DNA from 3 places in the Streptomyces sp. NPDC001970 genome. Region 3 is predicted to be linked to each of the others. Evidence: riboswitches for the same ligand, from Rfam matches in the RefSeq annotation. Region 3 holds a riboswitch; each other region holds the start of a gene.
What was found. A riboswitch is a leader RNA that binds a small molecule or an ion and turns the genes downstream of it on or off. The one in region 3 is predicted to bind cobalamin.
Positions count from the first base shown of each region.

Region 1: linked by a shared signal. The riboswitch ahead of cobN (cobaltochelatase subunit CobN) and the one ahead of ACWCP0_RS06170 (cobalamin biosynthesis protein) in region 3 are both predicted to bind cobalamin.
Region 2: linked by a shared signal. The riboswitch ahead of ACWCP0_RS22740 (ribonucleoside-diphosphate reductase subunit alpha) and the one ahead of ACWCP0_RS06170 (cobalamin biosynthesis protein) in region 3 are both predicted to bind cobalamin.

Region 1 covers NZ_JBSFDW010000006.1:50,993-56,368, forward strand. Annotated here, with positions in the region: gene ACWCP0_RS09865 (precorrin-8X methylmutase) at 5-646, opposite strand; gene ACWCP0_RS09870 (cobalamin biosynthesis protein CobG) at 643-2,004, opposite strand; cobalamin riboswitch at 2,078-2,221, shown strand; gene cobN (cobaltochelatase subunit CobN) at 2,256-5,376, shown strand, end outside.
Region 2 covers NZ_JBSFDW010000019.1:35,117-40,492, reverse strand. Annotated here, with positions in the region: gene ACWCP0_RS22760 (GntR family transcriptional regulator) at 1-646, shown strand, start outside; gene ACWCP0_RS22755 (DUF3311 domain-containing protein) at 947-1,201, shown strand; gene mctP (monocarboxylate uptake permease MctP) at 1,198-2,823, shown strand; gene ACWCP0_RS22745 (GNAT family N-acetyltransferase) at 2,957-3,469, shown strand; cobalamin riboswitch at 3,512-3,636, shown strand; gene ACWCP0_RS22740 (ribonucleoside-diphosphate reductase subunit alpha) at 3,767-5,376, shown strand, end outside.
Region 3 covers NZ_JBSFDW010000003.1:349,180-354,555, reverse strand. Annotated here, with positions in the region: gene ACWCP0_RS06185 (class II aldolase/adducin family protein) at 1-573, opposite strand, end outside; gene ACWCP0_RS06180 (anion permease) at 839-2,074, shown strand; gene ACWCP0_RS06175 (hypothetical protein) at 2,091-2,321, shown strand; cobalamin riboswitch at 2,458-2,597, shown strand; gene ACWCP0_RS06170 (cobalamin biosynthesis protein) at 2,629-3,588, shown strand; gene ACWCP0_RS06165 (cobyric acid synthase) at 3,585-5,117, shown strand; gene ACWCP0_RS06160 (putative cobaltochelatase) at 5,347-5,376, shown strand, end outside.

The DNA of each region.
Region 1 (5,376 bases), on a different contig from region 3:
CTGCTCATTCCGCCTCACTCGCCATCGCGTTGATCGCCGCCGCGGCCATGGCGCTTCCGCCGCGCCGCCCGCGTACCACCAGGTGCTCGATGCCGCTGCTGTGCCCGGCGAGCGCGTCCTTGGACTCGGCGGCGCCTATGAAGCCGACCGGGACGCCGATGACGGCCGCCGGACGGGGTGCGCCCTCCTCGATCATCTCCAGGAGCCGGAAGAGTGCGGTGGGCGCGTTGCCCACGGCGACGACCGAGCCTTCGAGGCGGTCGCGCCACAGTTCGAGGGCAGCGGCGCTCCGGGTCGTTCCGAGCTCGGCGGCGAGTGCCGGCACGGACGGGTCGGAGAGCGTGCAGATCACCTCGTTGTCGGCGGGCAGCCGCTTGCGGGTGACGCCGCTGGCGACCATCCGGGCGTCGCACAGGATGGGTGCGCCGGCGCGCAGGGCCTCGCGGGCGCGGGCCACCACGGCGTGCGAGTACGCGAGATCGCGGACGAGGTCGACCATGCCGCAGGCGTGGATCATCCGCACCGCGACCTGGCTGACGTCGGCGGGGAGCGCGGAGAGGTCGGCCTCGGCGCGGATGGTGGCAAAGGACTGGCGGTAGATCTCCGCGCCGTCCTTCTCGTAGTCGAACACGGTGCTCTCGCTCATTTCCTCGTACGTGACGCCGCCGTCACGGCGTCGGCCAGTGCAGTTCGGGTGACGGGCACGCCGTTCACCTCGTAGCGGTCGCCGCCCGTCGCGACCACGTCCACGTACGCCCCGTGGGGACGCCCGCAGCGCCGTTCGCAGCCCGACCAGTACACGGGCAGGCCGCCGCCCGGCGCCGCGTCCGCCCGTACGTCGGACAGGGACTTGGCGCACCCGGGCCGGCCGGTGCAGGCGCCGTACCAGGCGGAGTGAGGTGCGGTGATGAACCCCGCCCGCGCGAGTGCGGCAAGCCGTGCATCGGCCGCGTCGCGATCCGCGAAGCCGGGCACGACCACCCCGCGCCACGGAGTGAGCCGCACCTCGCCCCCGGGCGCGGGCAGCAGCGCCCGCACCTGGCGGACGGTGAGCCGTCCGAGCGGCGCTCCGACCGACAGGGCCCAGCTTTCGGCCCCTTGGACGACCCCGGGGAGGGGGCCCGCGGCCGGCCGGCCTCCGGCGGTGTCCTCCCCACCCCGCCCCTTCCCGGACGGGGGCTCCGCCCCGGACCCCGGGACAGGACCGGGAACCGGCTGCGGGCCCGGATGTCCGTCCTCGACCGCCGGACGGGCTCCGAACGGGAAGAGCTCCGCCGCGACACCCGCCGCCTCCAGATACGCCCCCACCGGCACGGCCTGCCCCACGGGCAGCTCCCGCACCCGCCACGCCCCCGTGCCCGCCGCGGCCGCCGCGGCGAGGAACGCTTCGGCCGCGGCGAGGGCGGCACGCGGCGCGTCAGCGGTGCGGACGCGGAAGGCCTGCGGCCCGACGCGCAGGACCGCCACACCTCCCGGCTCTGCGAGCAAGGTCACATCCGCACCGAGCCCCGCCACATCCCCGCGCCCGTCGTCCAGCGCGAACAGGAAACGCCCCGAAAGCCCGGCCGCCCAGTCGCTCGCGCACAGCAGTTCGTCCAGTCGTCGTGCCCACAACTGCACATCGGCACAGCCGAGTCCGTCGAGTCCGGCGAGCGGCGATGCCACCAGGTTCCGTACCCGCTCATGGGTCTCGGAGGGAAGCAGCCCGGCTTTGCGGAGCAGCGCCGCGAGTTCTGCCCCGCAGCCCTCGCCGAGGCCGCGCAGCTCCACGTTCCCGCGCGAGGTGATGCTCAGCGCACCGTCTCCCAACGCCTCGGCGGACGCGGCCAGAACCTCGACCTGACGAGACGTCAGAAGACCTGCGGGAAGCCGGAGTCGGGCCAGCCCGCCGTCGTCCGCCGCATGCAGCCGCAGTGCTCCCGGGCAGGCATCTCCCCGGTCCCGTATGCGGGTTTCGCCCCGGTCCGGGGGTGTTGGTGGTGTCGGCGGCATGGCGGCGAGCATACCCACGTCCTCCCCACGTCCCTGCCCGCGTCCTTCGGGCTCCTCCGAGGTGACCGCCCCGGTGGCAGCGAGCAGCCTCTACTATGCAGACGGCACAGGGTCCCAGGACCCTAGGGAGGAAGCCCGGTGAGATTCCGGCGCGGTCCCGCCACTGTGAACCGGGCCTCGTCACGCGGCCAGGTGAGTCAGGAACTCCCGCCGTCCTACGACCACCCGGGGCGCGGACACCCCGAGGAAGGCCTGCGCACGCGATGACGCACGCGACGATCCTGCTGCTGTCGACCTCCGACACCGACCTGCTCAGCGCCCGCGCGGCCACAGGCCCGGTCGACCACCGCTTCGCCAACCCCTCCCGCCTCGCGCTGGAGGAGCTGCCCGCGCTGCTCGACGGCACGGACCTCGTCGTCGTACGCCTCCTCGGTGGCATCCGTGCCTGGCAGGAGGGGATCGACGCACTGCTCGCGCAGGCGCGGCCCGTGGTGGTCCTCACCGGCGAACAGGCCCCCGACGCACAGCTGATGGAGGCGTCCACCGTCCCCATCGGCATCGCGGCCGAGGCGCACGCCTACCTCGCGCACGGCGGGCCGGCCAACCTGGAGCAGCTCGCCCGGTTCCTGTCCGACACGGTCCTGCTCACCGGCCACGGCTTCGAGCCGCCGGCGCCCGCCCCCACCTGGGGCCCCCTCGACCGCACCCCGCGCAGCACGACCGGCCCCACGGTCGCGGTCCTCTACTACCGCGCCCACCACATGAGCGGCAACACCGCCTTCGTCGGCGCCCTCTGCGACGCCGTCGAGGACGCGGGTGGTCAGGCCCTTCCCCTCTACGTCGCATCGCTCCGCGCCCCCGAGCCCGAGCTGCTCGACCGGCTCCGAGGCGCCGACGCCGTCGTCACCACCGTCCTCGCCGCGGGCGGCACCAGGCCCGCAGAGGCACAGGCCGGCGGCGACGACGAGTCCTGGGACGCGGGTGCGCTCGCCGCGCTCGACGTGCCCGTCCTGCAGGCGCTGTGCCTGACCGGGTCGCGCAGCACATGGGAGGAGAGCGACGAGGGGCTGTCCCCGCTGGACGCCGCGAGCCAGGTCGCGGTCCCCGAGTTCGACGGCCGCCTCATCACCGTCCCGTTCTCCTTCAAGGAGATCGACGAGGACGGCCTGCCCGCGTACGTCGCCGACGCCGAGCGCGCGGCCCGCGTCGCCGGGATCGCCGTACGGCACGCGCGGCTGCGCCACATCCCGAACGCCGGCAAGCGCCTCGCGCTCGTCCTGTCCGCGTACCCGACGAAGCACTCCCGCATCGGCAACGCCGTCGGCCTCGACACCCCCGCGTCCGCCGTCGCTCTGCTGCGCCGACTCCGCGACGAGGGCTACGACTTCGGTACGGAGGAGATCCCCGGCCTCTCCCCCGTGGCCTCCGGCACGGGAGGTGCCCCCGGCCGCTCCGGCGACGAACTGATTCACGCGCTCATCGAGGCGGGCGGCCACGACCGGGACTGGCTCACCGACGAGCAGCTCGCCCGCAACCCGGTCCGTATCCCGGCGGCCGACTACAGGCGCTGGTACGCCACGCTCCCGCAGGAGCTGCGCGAGCACGTGGAGCAGCACTGGGGCCCGGCGCCGGGCGAGATGTTCCTGGACCGCTCCCGCAACCCGGAGGGCGACATCGTGCTGGCCGCCCTGCGGCGCGGCAACCTGCTGATCCTCATCCAGCCCCCGCGCGGCTTCGGTGAGAACCCGATCGCGATCTACCACGACCCCGATCTGCCGCCCTCGCACCACTACCTCGCCGCCTACCGCTGGATCGCGGCCGCGGAGGACGACGGCGGCTTCGGCGCCGACGCGATGATCCACCTCGGCAAGCACGGGAACCTGGAGTGGCTGCCCGGCAAGAACGCCGGCCTGTCCGCCGCCTGCGCGCCCGACGCGGCGCTCGGCGACCTGCCGCTCGTCTACCCGTTCCTGGTCAACGACCCGGGCGAGGGCACCCAGGCCAAGCGCCGGGCGCACGCCACGCTCATCGACCATCTCGTGCCGCCGATGGCCCGCGCCGACTCGTACGGCGACATCGCACGCCTGGAGCAGCTGCTCGACGAGTACGCGCAGATCTCCTCCATGGACCCGGCGAAGCTGCCCGCCGTCCGCGCCCAGATCTGGACGCTGATCCAGGCCGCCAGGCTCGACCACGACCTCGGCCTGGACGACCGCCCCGACGACGACGGCTTCGACGACTTCCTGCTCCACGTCGACGGCTGGCTGTGCGAGGTCAAGGACGCCCAGATCCGCGACGGACTGCACGTCCTCGGCGGCGCGCCCACCGGCCCCGAGCGGGTCAATCTCGTCCTGTCGATCCTCCGTGCGCGGCAGATCTGGGGCGGCACGACCACCCTGCCCGGACTGCGCGAAGCCCTCGGCCTCGACGAGTCCGCCGCGACCCGTACGACCGCCGACGAGGCGGAGGCCACGGCCCGTGCGCTGGTCGAGGCGATGGAGGCGGCGGACTGGAACCCGGCCGCGGTGCCGGCCGTGGCAGCGGGCCACGGCCCGCAGGTGGCCGAGATCCTGCAGTTCGCCGCCCAGCAGGTCGTCCCGCGCCTGTCCGCCACGACCGACGAACTCGACAACAGCGTCCACGCGCTGAACGGCGGCTTCGTCCCGGCCGGTCCGTCCGGCTCGCCGTTGCGCGGACTGGTCAACGTCCTGCCGACCGGCCGCAACTTCTACTCCGTCGACCCCAAGGCCGTCCCCTCCCGCCTCGCCTGGGAGACCGGCCAGGCCCTCGCCGATTCGCTGCTCACGCGCTACCGCACCGACAACGGCGACTGGCCGACCTCCGTCGGCCTCTCCCTGTGGGGGACGAGCGCGATGCGTACGGCGGGCGACGACGTCGCCGAGGCCCTCGCCCTGCTCGGGGTCCGGCCCGTCTGGGACGACGCGTCGCGCCGCGTCACCGGCCTGGAGCCCGTCCCGGCCGAGGAGCTGGGCCGCCCGCGCATCGATGTCACGCTCCGCATCTCCGGATTCTTCCGGGACGCGTTCCCGCACGTCATCGGACTGCTCGACGACGCGGTACGGCTCGCCGCCGCGCTCGACGAGCCCGCCGACGTCAACCACGTACGGGCCCATGCCCAGGCGGACCTCGCCGAGCACGGCGACGAACGCCGCGCCACGACCCGTATCTTCGGCTCCCGCCCGGGCACGTACGGCGCCGGCCTGCTGCAGCTGATCGACTCCCGCGACTGGCGCACCGACGCGGACCTCGCCGAGGTCTACACGGTGTGGGGCGGCTACGCGTACGGCCGCGGGCTCGAAGGACGCCCGGCGCGCGAGGAGATGGAGACGGCGTACAAGCGGATCGCGGTCGCCGCGAAGAACA
Region 2 (5,376 bases), on a different contig from region 3:
CACGCCCGTACCGCCCGAACGCACGCTCGCCGCCGAGTTCGACACCTCGCGCACGACGGTCCGGCAGGCCCTCCAGGAGCTGGTCGTCGAGGGCCGGCTGGAACGGATCCAGGGCAAGGGCACCTTCGTCGCGAAGCCCAAGGTGTCGCAGGCCCTCCAACTCACCTCCTACACCGAGGACATGAAGGCACAGGGCCTGGAGCCCACCTCTCAACTACTGGACATCGGATACGTCACGGCCGACGACACACTGGCCGGCCTGCTGGACATCTCGCCGGGCGGCCGGGTGCTGCGGATCGAGCGGCTGCGGCTGGCGAGCGGCGAGCCGATGGCGATCGAGACGACCCATCTGTCGGCGAAGCGCTTCCCCGCGCTGCGGCGGTCGCTGGTCAAGTACACGTCCCTGTACACGGCGCTGGCCGAGGTGTACGACGTCCATCTGGCGGAGGCCGAGGAGACGATCGAGACCTCCCTGGCCACGCCCCGCGAGGCGGGACTGCTCGGTACGGACGTGGGCCTGCCGATGCTGATGCTGTCCCGGCACTCGCTGGACAGGAACGGCGAGCCGGTGGAGTGGGTGCGGTCGGTGTACCGCGGCGACCGGTACAAGTTCGTCGCGAGGCTGCAGCGGCCCGAGTCGGACTGAGGGCCGGGGAGTCCGGGGGCCGGCCTCCGGAACAGCACAGCGTCGCGCGGCCGCGGCGGGCGGAGACGGGCCGGCCGTGCCCCGGGGTATCCCGGGCGGCGGCCGAACGGTCCGGACGAGCGGTTGAGCGGTCGGAATCAGCCGCCGAGCGGTCGAATTCGGCCGCTGAGCGGCCGACCCGAGCCGCTCGGCGATTGCCGCGTCCGTTATTCGGACAAGGGTTCCATCAAGCGGAACCGTCGCCTAGATTTCGTGCGCGTTACATCAGCGCAGCTGATCAGCGACGGGACGGAGCCGCTCATGCCCGAAGTACCCGAACACAGAAAACCGATCGTCACGCCGGTACGGACGGTCGTGGCCCTCTGCCTGATCGCGCCGTTCGTCGCGATGCTCTGGGTCGGCTCGTACGCGAAGGTCGAGCCCACCTTCGCCGGGATCCCGTTCTTCTACTGGTACCAGATGCTCTGGGTCGTCGTCTCGACGGCGCTGACGATGGTGGCCTACGTGCTGTGGCAGCGTGACCAGCGCGCCCGCAAGGAAGGTGCGTCGAAGTGAAGGACGGCGTGAACGGCGTCGCACTCGCCGTCTTCATCTTCTTCTTCCTGGCCGTCACGGTCATGGGCTTCCTCGCGTCGCGCTGGCGCAGGGCCGAGAACGAGAACAGCCTGGACGAATGGGGCCTGGGCGGCCGCTCGTTCGGCACCTGGGTGACCTGGTTCCTGCTGGGCGGCGACCTCTACACCGCGTACACCTTCGTCGCCGTACCCGCGGCGATCTACGCGGCGGGCGCGGCGGGCTTCTTCGCGGTGCCGTACACGATCCTCGTCTATCCGCTGATCTTCACCTTCCTGCCGCGACTGTGGTCCGTGTCGCACAAGCACGGCTATGTGACGACGTCCGACTTCGTGCGCGGGCGCTTCGGCTCGAAGGGGCTGTCGCTGGCGGTCGCGGTGACCGGCATCCTCGCGACGATGCCGTACATCGCCCTGCAGCTCGTCGGCATCCAGGCCGTGCTGGACGTCATGGGCGTCGGCGGCGGCGAGAACACGAACTGGTTCATCAAGGATCTGCCGCTGCTGATCGCCTTCGGTGTGCTGGCGGCGTACACCTACTCGTCCGGGCTGCGGGCGCCGGCGCTGATCGCCTTCGTCAAGGACACGCTGATCTACATCGTGATCGCGGTCGCGATCATCTACATCCCGATCAAGCTCGGCGGCTTCGACGACATCTTCGCCAAGGCGGGCGAAGCGTACGCGCAGATCAACCCGGCGACGGACAAGCCGCGAGGCGCGCTGGTGCCCGGGGAGCTGGGCCAGTGGGGTTACGCCACGCTGGCGCTCGGCTCGGCGCTCGCGCTCTTCATGTATCCGCACTCGATCACGGCGACGCTGTCCTCGCGCAGCCGTGAGGTGATCCGGCGCAACACGACGATCCTGCCGCTGTACTCGCTGATGCTGGGACTGCTGGCGCTGCTCGGCTTCATGGCGATCGCTGCCGGGGTGAAGGTGACCAACGGTCAGCTCGCCATCCCGCAGTTGTTCGAGAACATGTTCCCCGACTGGTTCGCGGGTGTGGCCTTCGCGGCCATCGGGATCGGCGCGCTGGTGCCTGCAGCGATCATGTCGATCGCCGCGGCGAACCTCTTCACGCGGAACATCTACAAGGACTTCCTGAAGCCGGACGCGACACCGGCGCAGGAGACCAAGGTGTCGAAGCTGGTGTCGCTGCTGGTGAAGGTGGGCGCGCTGGCCTTCGTCCTGACGATGGACAAGACGGTCGCCATCAACTTCCAGCTGCTGGGCGGCATCTGGATCCTGCAGACCTTCCCGGCACTGGTCGGCGGCCTCTTCACACGGTGGTTCCACCGCTGGGCACTGATCGCGGGCTGGGCGGTCGGCATGCTGTACGGCACGATGGCGGCGTACGGGGTCGCGAGCCCCACACAGAAGCACTTCGGTGGGTCGTCGGCGGAGATTCCCGGGATCGGGGAGATCGGCTACATCGGCCTGACGGCCTTTGTGCTGAACGTGGTGGTCACGGTCGTCCTGACGTTCGTGCTGCGTGCGGTGAAGGCGCCGGACGGGATCGACGAGACGTCCCCGGAGGACTACACGGCGGACGCGGGGGACGCGGGCGTCAAGGCGGAGCTCCCCACGGTCGGCGCGAGCACGCACTGACCCACGGGAGGCTCTCGTCCGCGATCGGCGCAGGCTCGGTGAGCCTGCGCCGATCGCCGTCTCACGGCAGGGCCCTCGACGGGCGCCGGTGCTCGCCCGGACCGCCGTCGCCGCCGTGAGGAAGACTGCCGGCATGGACTTCATCATCAGGCGCGCCGAGCCCGCCGAGTACGAGACGCTCGGGGCGATCACGGCGGAGGCGTACCTCGGGGACGGGCTGCTCGACTTCGGGGAGGACGACGAGTACCTGCACACCTTGCGGGACGTGGCGGCGCGCGTCGAGGACGCCGAGGTACTGGTCGCCGTGGAGGCGCAGGGACGGGTGCTGGGCGGGGTGACCTTCGTCGCGTCCGGCGGCCCGTGGGCCGACATCGCTCGCGAGGGCGAGGCCGAGTTCCGGATGCTCGCCGTGGCCAGGGAGGGCCGTGGCAAGGGCGCCGGCGAGGCGCTCGTCCGGACGTGCGTCGACCGGGCACTGGCCACCGACGGGTGCGTGCGGCTCGTCCTGTCCACGCAGCCCTCGATGCACACCGCGCACCGCATCTACGAGCGTCTGGGCTTCGTACGGACCCCCGAGCGGGACTGGGAGCCGATCCCCGGGCTGGCCCTGCTGACGTACGCCCTGGAGCTCCGTCCGACGCCGTGACACAACATGTGGTGGGTGATGTAACTCCCCGCCCCCACATGTATGCTCATGCTCGCTGTCGCCGCAGGGGAATCCGGTGCGAACCCGGAACTGTCCCGCAATGGTGTGCCGGCGTGCATGTGCGCGCGCCTGCGAGTCCAAGGACCTGCCGACGGTGCGCCCGGACCGTCCGGCCCGGGTGCCCGAACGTCCGGGCCTCGCGGAAAGGCCGGTGGACGCGGCGCACCTGCCCCCACAGGCGTGCGCCCGTGCCCCGAGCGCCCCGCCGGCCCCGAGCCGAGCGAGGGAGAGCACCCCGTGACCATCGCGCCGCCCGATCCTGCTTCAGTGCAGCGTGCAGACCGAGCCGATGGGCCAGGCACCGCGCTGCTGCGGACCCTGACCGACCTCACCGCCGACCTCCCCGACACCGACCCGGGCCGGGTCGCCGCCGCCGCGCTCCGCGGCCGGCAGGCGGGCTCGGACGAGGCCGAGCTGCGGGAGCTCGCGACCGAGGCGGCCGCGGGGCTGATCTCCGAGGACCCGGCGTACTCGCGGCTCGCGGCCCGGCTGCTGAGCCTCACCATCACGGAGGAGGCGACCTCACAGGGGGCGGCCGCCTTCTCCGACTCCATCGCCGTGGGCCACCGCGAGGGCCTGATCGCGGACCGGACCGCCGCGTTCGTACGCACCCATTCCGCCCGGCTCGACGCGCTGATCGACGGCGCCGCGGACGACCGCTTCGGCTACTTCGGTCTGCGCACGCTCTACAGCCGCTACCTCCTGCGGCACCCGATCGCACGCAAGGTCATCGAGACGCCGCAGCAGTTCATGCTGCGCGTGGCCGCCGGGCTCGCCGAGGACGACTCGGTCCGCGCCCTCGACGAAGTCGCCGCGCTCTACGGGCTGATGAGCCGGCTCGACTATCTGCCCTCGTCCCCCACGCTCTTCAACTCCGGCACCCGCCACCCGCAGATGTCGTCGTGCTATCTGCTGGACTCCCCCCTCGACGAGCTCGACTCCATCTACGACCGCTACCACCAGGTCGCACGGCTCTCGAAGCACGCGGGCGGCATCGGCCTCTCGTACTCCCGTATCCGCTCACGCGGTTCGCTGATCCGCGGCACCAACGGCCACTCCAACGGCATCGTGCCGTTCCTGCGGACCCTCGACTCGTCGGTCGCCGCCGTGAACCAGGGCGGCCGCCGCAAGGGCGCGGCCTGCGTCTACCTGGAGACCTGGCACGCGGACATCGAGGAGTTCCTGGAGCTGCGCGACAACACGGGCGAGGAGGCGCGCCGTACGCACAACCTCAACCTCGCGCACTGGATCCCCGACGAGTTCATGCGCCGGGTGAACGCGGACGCCGACTGGTCCCTCTTCTCCCCGGCCGATGTGCCCGAGCTCGTGGACCTGTGGGGCGACGACTTCGACGCCGCGTACCGGAAGGCGGAGGCGGCAGGCCTCGCCCGCAGGACCATTCCGGCCCGCGACCTCTACGGCCGCATGATGCGCACCCTCGCGCAGACCGGCAACGGCTGGATGACCTTCAAGGACGCCTCCAACCGGACCGCCAACCAGACCGCCGAGCCCGGCACGGTCGTGCACTCCTCCAACCTCTGCACCGAGATCATCGAGGTCACGAACGACGGCGAGACGGCCGTCTGCAACCTGGGCTCGGTCAACCTGGGCGCCTTCGTCACCCCGGCCGGTGACATCGACTGGGAGCGGCTCGACGAGGCCGTCCGCACGGCCGTGACCTTCCTCGACCGCGTCGTCGACATCAACTTCTACCCGACCGAGCAGGCGGGCCGCTCCAACGCCAGGTGGCGCCCGGTGGGCCTCGGCGCGATGGGCCTCCAGGACGTCCTCTTCAAGCTCCGGCTGCCCTTCGACTCGGCGGAGGCGAAGGCCCTTTCCACGCGCCT
Region 3 (5,376 bases):
TCCGTACGTGACGGTTCCGTGGTTCTGGAGGAGACAGCCCGTGCGGTCCGCGAGGGCCCGGAGCATGTTCGCGGCCAGCTCGTCCGTCCCGTAGAGGGCGTACGGGGCGACACGGACGGGGCCGCCGAGGGCCGCGGCCATGTAGTGGATCAACGGCAGCTCGGTGACCAGGGTGGAGACGGCGGTGGCGTGCACGGCATGGGTGTGCACGACGGCCGTCGCGTCCGTGGCGTGGTAGATCTCCAGATGCAGCGGCAGCTCGCTGGTGGGGGTGAGCGCGCCGAGCAGCTGCCGCCCGTCGAGGCCGACGGCGACGGGGGCCTGCGCGCCGAGCCGGTCGTAGGGCACTCCGCTCGGGGTGACCAGGACCAGCTCGCCGTCGTCCGTGGAGACCCGTACGGAGACATTGCCCGAGGTCCCGACGACGAGTCCGTCCACCGCGGTTCTGCGGGCGGTGGCCACGAGGTCCGCCCAGGCCCGGCCGACCACGTCCTCCCGCTGGTCCTGCCGCTGCTCGTGCCGCTGCTCGTTTGGCTGGTCCCGCCCCGGTGCCTGTCCCTGCTGCCTGGTCATGCGGTGATCCTTTCAGGGCATGCGACGCAACAGCGGCCGAAGCCTTCCGAGCGGCCGGGAGTGAGCAGGATCTCCTCGGCGGATCGACGACCCGGCTGCCCGCCCGCGAAACCCCGCATTAGCCCGGTTTCCGCCACTCTTCCCTTCGCAGGCGGAGTGGGTGCATCCACCTTGGGACACCACGCCGCCCGCCTCAGTTCACCTTCCGTTCATCCAGGTTGCCTACGGTCGGCGAGCCACTGACATCCAAAAGAAGCCTGGGTAAATGGAAAACATCACGCTTCTGCTCGGGATCGTGATCGTCACCGCGCTCGTGTTCGATTTCACGAACGGTTTCCACGACACAGCCAACGCGATGGCGACGACCATCTCGACCGGCGCACTCAAGCCCAAGACGGCGGTGGCCATGTCCGCCGTGCTGAATCTTGTCGGCGCATTCCTGTCCGTCGAGGTCGCCAAGACGATCTCCGGCGGGATCATCAACGAAGAAGGCATACGCACCGAAGTGATCTTCGCGGCGCTCGTCGGCGCCATTCTGTGGAACCTCTTCACCTGGCTGCTGGGCCTGCCGTCCAGCTCCTCGCACGCACTCTTCGGCGGTCTCATCGGCGCCGCCGTGATGTCCGCCGGTTTCTCCGCCGTCAACGGCGGGACCATCGTCACCAAGGTCCTGATCCCGGCCATCGCCGCGCCGGTCGTGGCGGGCCTCGCCGCGCTCTTCGCGACGAAGCTGACGTACAGGATCGGCGCCAAGGCCGACGACAAGGCCACGTCCAAGGGCTACCGCGCCGGCCAGATCGCCTCGGCCGGACTCGTCTCCCTCGCCCACGGCACCAACGACGCGCAGAAGACCATGGGTGTCATCACCCTGGCCCTGGTCACCGGCGGCGTCCTCGCCCCCGGCTCGAACCCCCCGATGTGGGTCATCGTCTCCGCCGGTCTGGCGATCGCGCTCGGTACGTACCTGGGCGGCTGGCGCATCATCCGCACCATGGGCAAGGGCCTGACCGACCTCCAGCCGCAGCAGGGCTTCGCCGCCCAGACCAGCGCCGCGACGGTGATCCTGGCCTCCTCGCACCTCGGCTTCTCGCTCTCCACCACCCAGTCCTGCTCAGGCGCCGTGATGGGCGCGGGCCTCGGCCGCAAGGGCGGCGTGGTCCGCTGGTCCACCGCCACCCGGATGTTCGTCGCCTGGGGTCTGACACTGCCGGCCGCCGCGGCCGTGGGCGCCGCCGCCGAGTTCCTGACCAGCCAGGGCGCCTGGGGCATCGCCGCCGTCGCGCTGCTGCTGATCGCGGGCTCGGGTGTGATCTGGTCGCTCTCGCGCCGCAAGCCGGTCGACCACACCAATGTCACCGACGACGAGATCGGCGCGAACGGCACCGACGCCGGGGCCGGTTCGCTGGACGGCCTCAAGGTCACCATCCCCGCGCCGGCCGCTCCCGCGGCCGCCGGTGAGCCCGCCCCCGCACCCGCACCCGCACCCGCCGCCACGGTGTAAGGAAGTAACGAACAGCATGAAGATCGACTGGGCAGCTCTCGGCTCCGTCTTCGGCGTGAGCCTCGTCGTCACCGTCGCGCTGGTGGGCCTGTTCACCCTGGGCATCGTGGGCCTCGCCAAGCAGCAAGCCGCCTCCGCGCAGGGTGGTTCGGGCGGTTCCGCGGCCCTCGCGCGCACGGGCGCCTACGCCTGCTTCGCGCTGTGCGCTGCGGCCGTGGCGTACGGGATCCACCTGATCGTCGTCTGACAGCCGGCGCATCCTCGTCACAGGGGCCGGACACACCTTCGGGTGCGTCCGGCCCCTGTCGTACGTCGGACTCGCAGCCGGACTCCGCTGTGGGACTGCGCACACTGTCCCGCCGCAGGTCAGGGGCGAGTTGACGGGTGTTCGCGGCCGTGGTGGACTTCCGGAGCCATTTACGGCGGCAGAAGAGGAAGCCGGTGCGAATCCGGCGCGGTCCCGCCACTGTCACGGGTGCACTCCACTCCCGGAGCCAGGAACTCTCACCGCCGGTCACGTCGAGCCAGGGCGCGGACCCTGAGTGAGGACGAACATGCGTGCAGAGCGGACCTTTGCATGCGGTGCAGCTGCCGGACTCGCCGGCGACCTGCTCTTCGGCGATCCGCGCCGAGGACATCCGGTCGCCGCGTTCGGCCGGGCCGCCGCTGCCGTCGAACGGGTGCTGTGGCGCGACCACCGCGGGTGGGGCGCCGTGCACACCGTCGTGTGCGCCGGGGGCGCGATCGCAGCGGGTGCGCTGGCCGCTGCTTCCGTACGCCGTTCCCGTACGGCGTCCATCGCGCTGACCGCCGCGGCCACCTGGGCCGTCGTCGGCGGTACGTCGCTGGGGCGGGAGGCCCGGGCGATCGGCGGGGCACTGGCGGCCGGTGACATCGAGGTCGCCCGGGAGCGGCTGCCGCATCTGTGCGGGCGCGACCCGCAGGCGCTGGACGGCCCCGGGATCGCCCGCGCGGTCGTCGAGTCCGTCGCCGAGAACACCTCCGACGCCGTCGTCGGCGCACTCGTGTGGGGTGCGCTCGGCGGAGTTCCCGGGCTGGTGGGCTTCCGTGCCGTGAACACGCTGGACGCGATGGTGGGTCACAAGTCGCCCCGCCACCGCCGGTACGGCTGGGCCTCGGCGCGGCTCGACGACGCCGCCGGCTGGCCGGGCGCCCGCCTCACCGCCGCACTCGCGGTGCTCGCCGGCGGCAACCCCCGCGGTGCCGTACGGGCCTGGCGCGCGGACGCCGCGAAGCACCCGAGCCCCAACGCGGGCCCGGTGGAGGCGTCGTTCGCGGGGGCTCTCGGCGTACGGCTCGGCGGGACGCTCTCGTACGCCGGACGAGTCGAGCACCGCCCCGTGCTCAACAGCGGCGGCCGGGCCGTCGAGGTCGCGGACATCGAGCGTGCGGTACGGCTGTCGAGGCGCGTGGGGGTGCTGGCACTCGTGGCGTGCGCGGGCGCGCGGGCGGCCGCCGGGGCCCTGAAGGGGATGAAGGGGAGGCCCGCATGAGCGGGGGCGGACTGCTGGTCGCCGGAACCACGTCGGACGCCGGCAAGAGCGTCGTCACGGCCGGGATCTGCCGGTGGCTGGTGCGCCAGGGCGTGAAGGTCGCGCCTTTCAAGGGACAGAACATGTCCCTCAACTCCTTTGTGACCCGGGAAGGTGCGGAGATCGGCCGGGCGCAGGCCATGCAGGCGCAGGCGGCGCGCGTGGAGCCGTCGGCGCTCATGAACCCGGTGCTGCTGAAACCGGGCAGCGACCGCTCCAGCCAGGTCGTCCTGATGGGCAAGCCGGTGGGCGAACTGAGCGCGCGCGGCTACCACGGGGGCAGGCAGCAGGCACTCTTCGAACCGGTCATGGAGTGCCTGGAGAAGTTGCGGAGCACGTACGACGCCGTCATCTGCGAGGGCGCGGGCAGCCCCGCCGAGATCAACCTGCGCCGCACCGACATCGTCAACATGGGCATCGCACGGGCCGCGCGTTTCCCGGTGCTGGTGGTCGGGGACATCGACCGGGGCGGGGTCTTCGCGCAGTTCTTCGGTACGACGGCGCTGCTCGCCCGGGAGGACCAGGAGCTGATCGCGGGCTACCTCGTCAACAAGTTCCGGGGCGATGTGACGCTGCTGGAACCGGGGTTGGACATGCTGCACGGGTTGACCGGCCGGCGGACGTACGGCGTCCTGCCGTACGCGCACGGCCTCGGCATCGACGAGGAGGACGGCCTGCGCGTGTCCCTGCGGGGCGCGGTCAGGGAGTCCGTGGTCGCCCCGCCGGCCGGGGAGGACGTGCTGCGGGTCGCGGTGTGCGCGGTGCCTCTGATGTCCAACTTCACCGATGTGGACGCGCTGGCGGCCGAACCCGGCGTGGTCGTGCGCTTCGTGGACCGCGCCGAGGAGTTGGTGGACGCCGACCTGGTGGTCGTGCCCGGCACGCGCGGTACCGTCCGCGCGCTGGAGTGGCTGCGCGAGCGGGGCCTCGCCGACGCGCTGGTGCGCCGTGCGGTGGACGGCCGCCCCGTGCTCGGCATCTGCGGCGGCTTCCAGCTGCTCGGGGAACACATCGACGACGAGGTCGAGTCGCGTGCCGGCTCCGTGGCGGGGCTCGGACTGCTGCCGGTGCGGGTGCGGTTCGCCCGCGAGAAGACCCTCGCCCGGCCGGTCGGTCAGGCGCTGGGCGAACGGGTCGAGGGGTACGAGATCCACCACGGCGTGGCCGAAGTGCTGGACGGTGAAGCGTTCATCTCTGATGACAATGGACACAGCTTGGACGGGTGCAGGGTCGGAGCGGTGTGGGGGACGCACTGGCACGGGTCGCTGGAGAGCGACGGCTTCCGGCGGGCGTTCCTGCGGGTCGTCGCGGCGGCGGCGGGACGACGCTTCGTCCCGGCGCCGGACACGAGCTTCGGGGCGCTGCGCGAGGAGCAACTGGACCGGCTGGGCGACCTGATCGCGGCACACGCGGACACGGACGCGCTCCTGCGCCTGATCGAGGGCGGTGCGCCCTCGGGCCTCCCCTTCATCGCGCCGGGCGCGCCGTGAGGCGGGGGACGGGCGCGACGCGGGTGCGCGTGGCGTTCCCGGACGCCTGCGACGGGCTTCTCTCCCCGCCCCGCCCCTTCCGCCTGACCGGATCCGAAGGAGCCCGTCCGGGCCTCGATGAGCGGGGTCGCGGCGACGGAGGCCCCGTGTACGCGCAAGGCAATCGCCCTCGGGAGGGCAACGGCGAGCAGCGCAGTCGGCGCGGCTTCATCGAAGGAGTGATCGGGCGATGACCACCCCCTATCCGTTCACCGCGGTC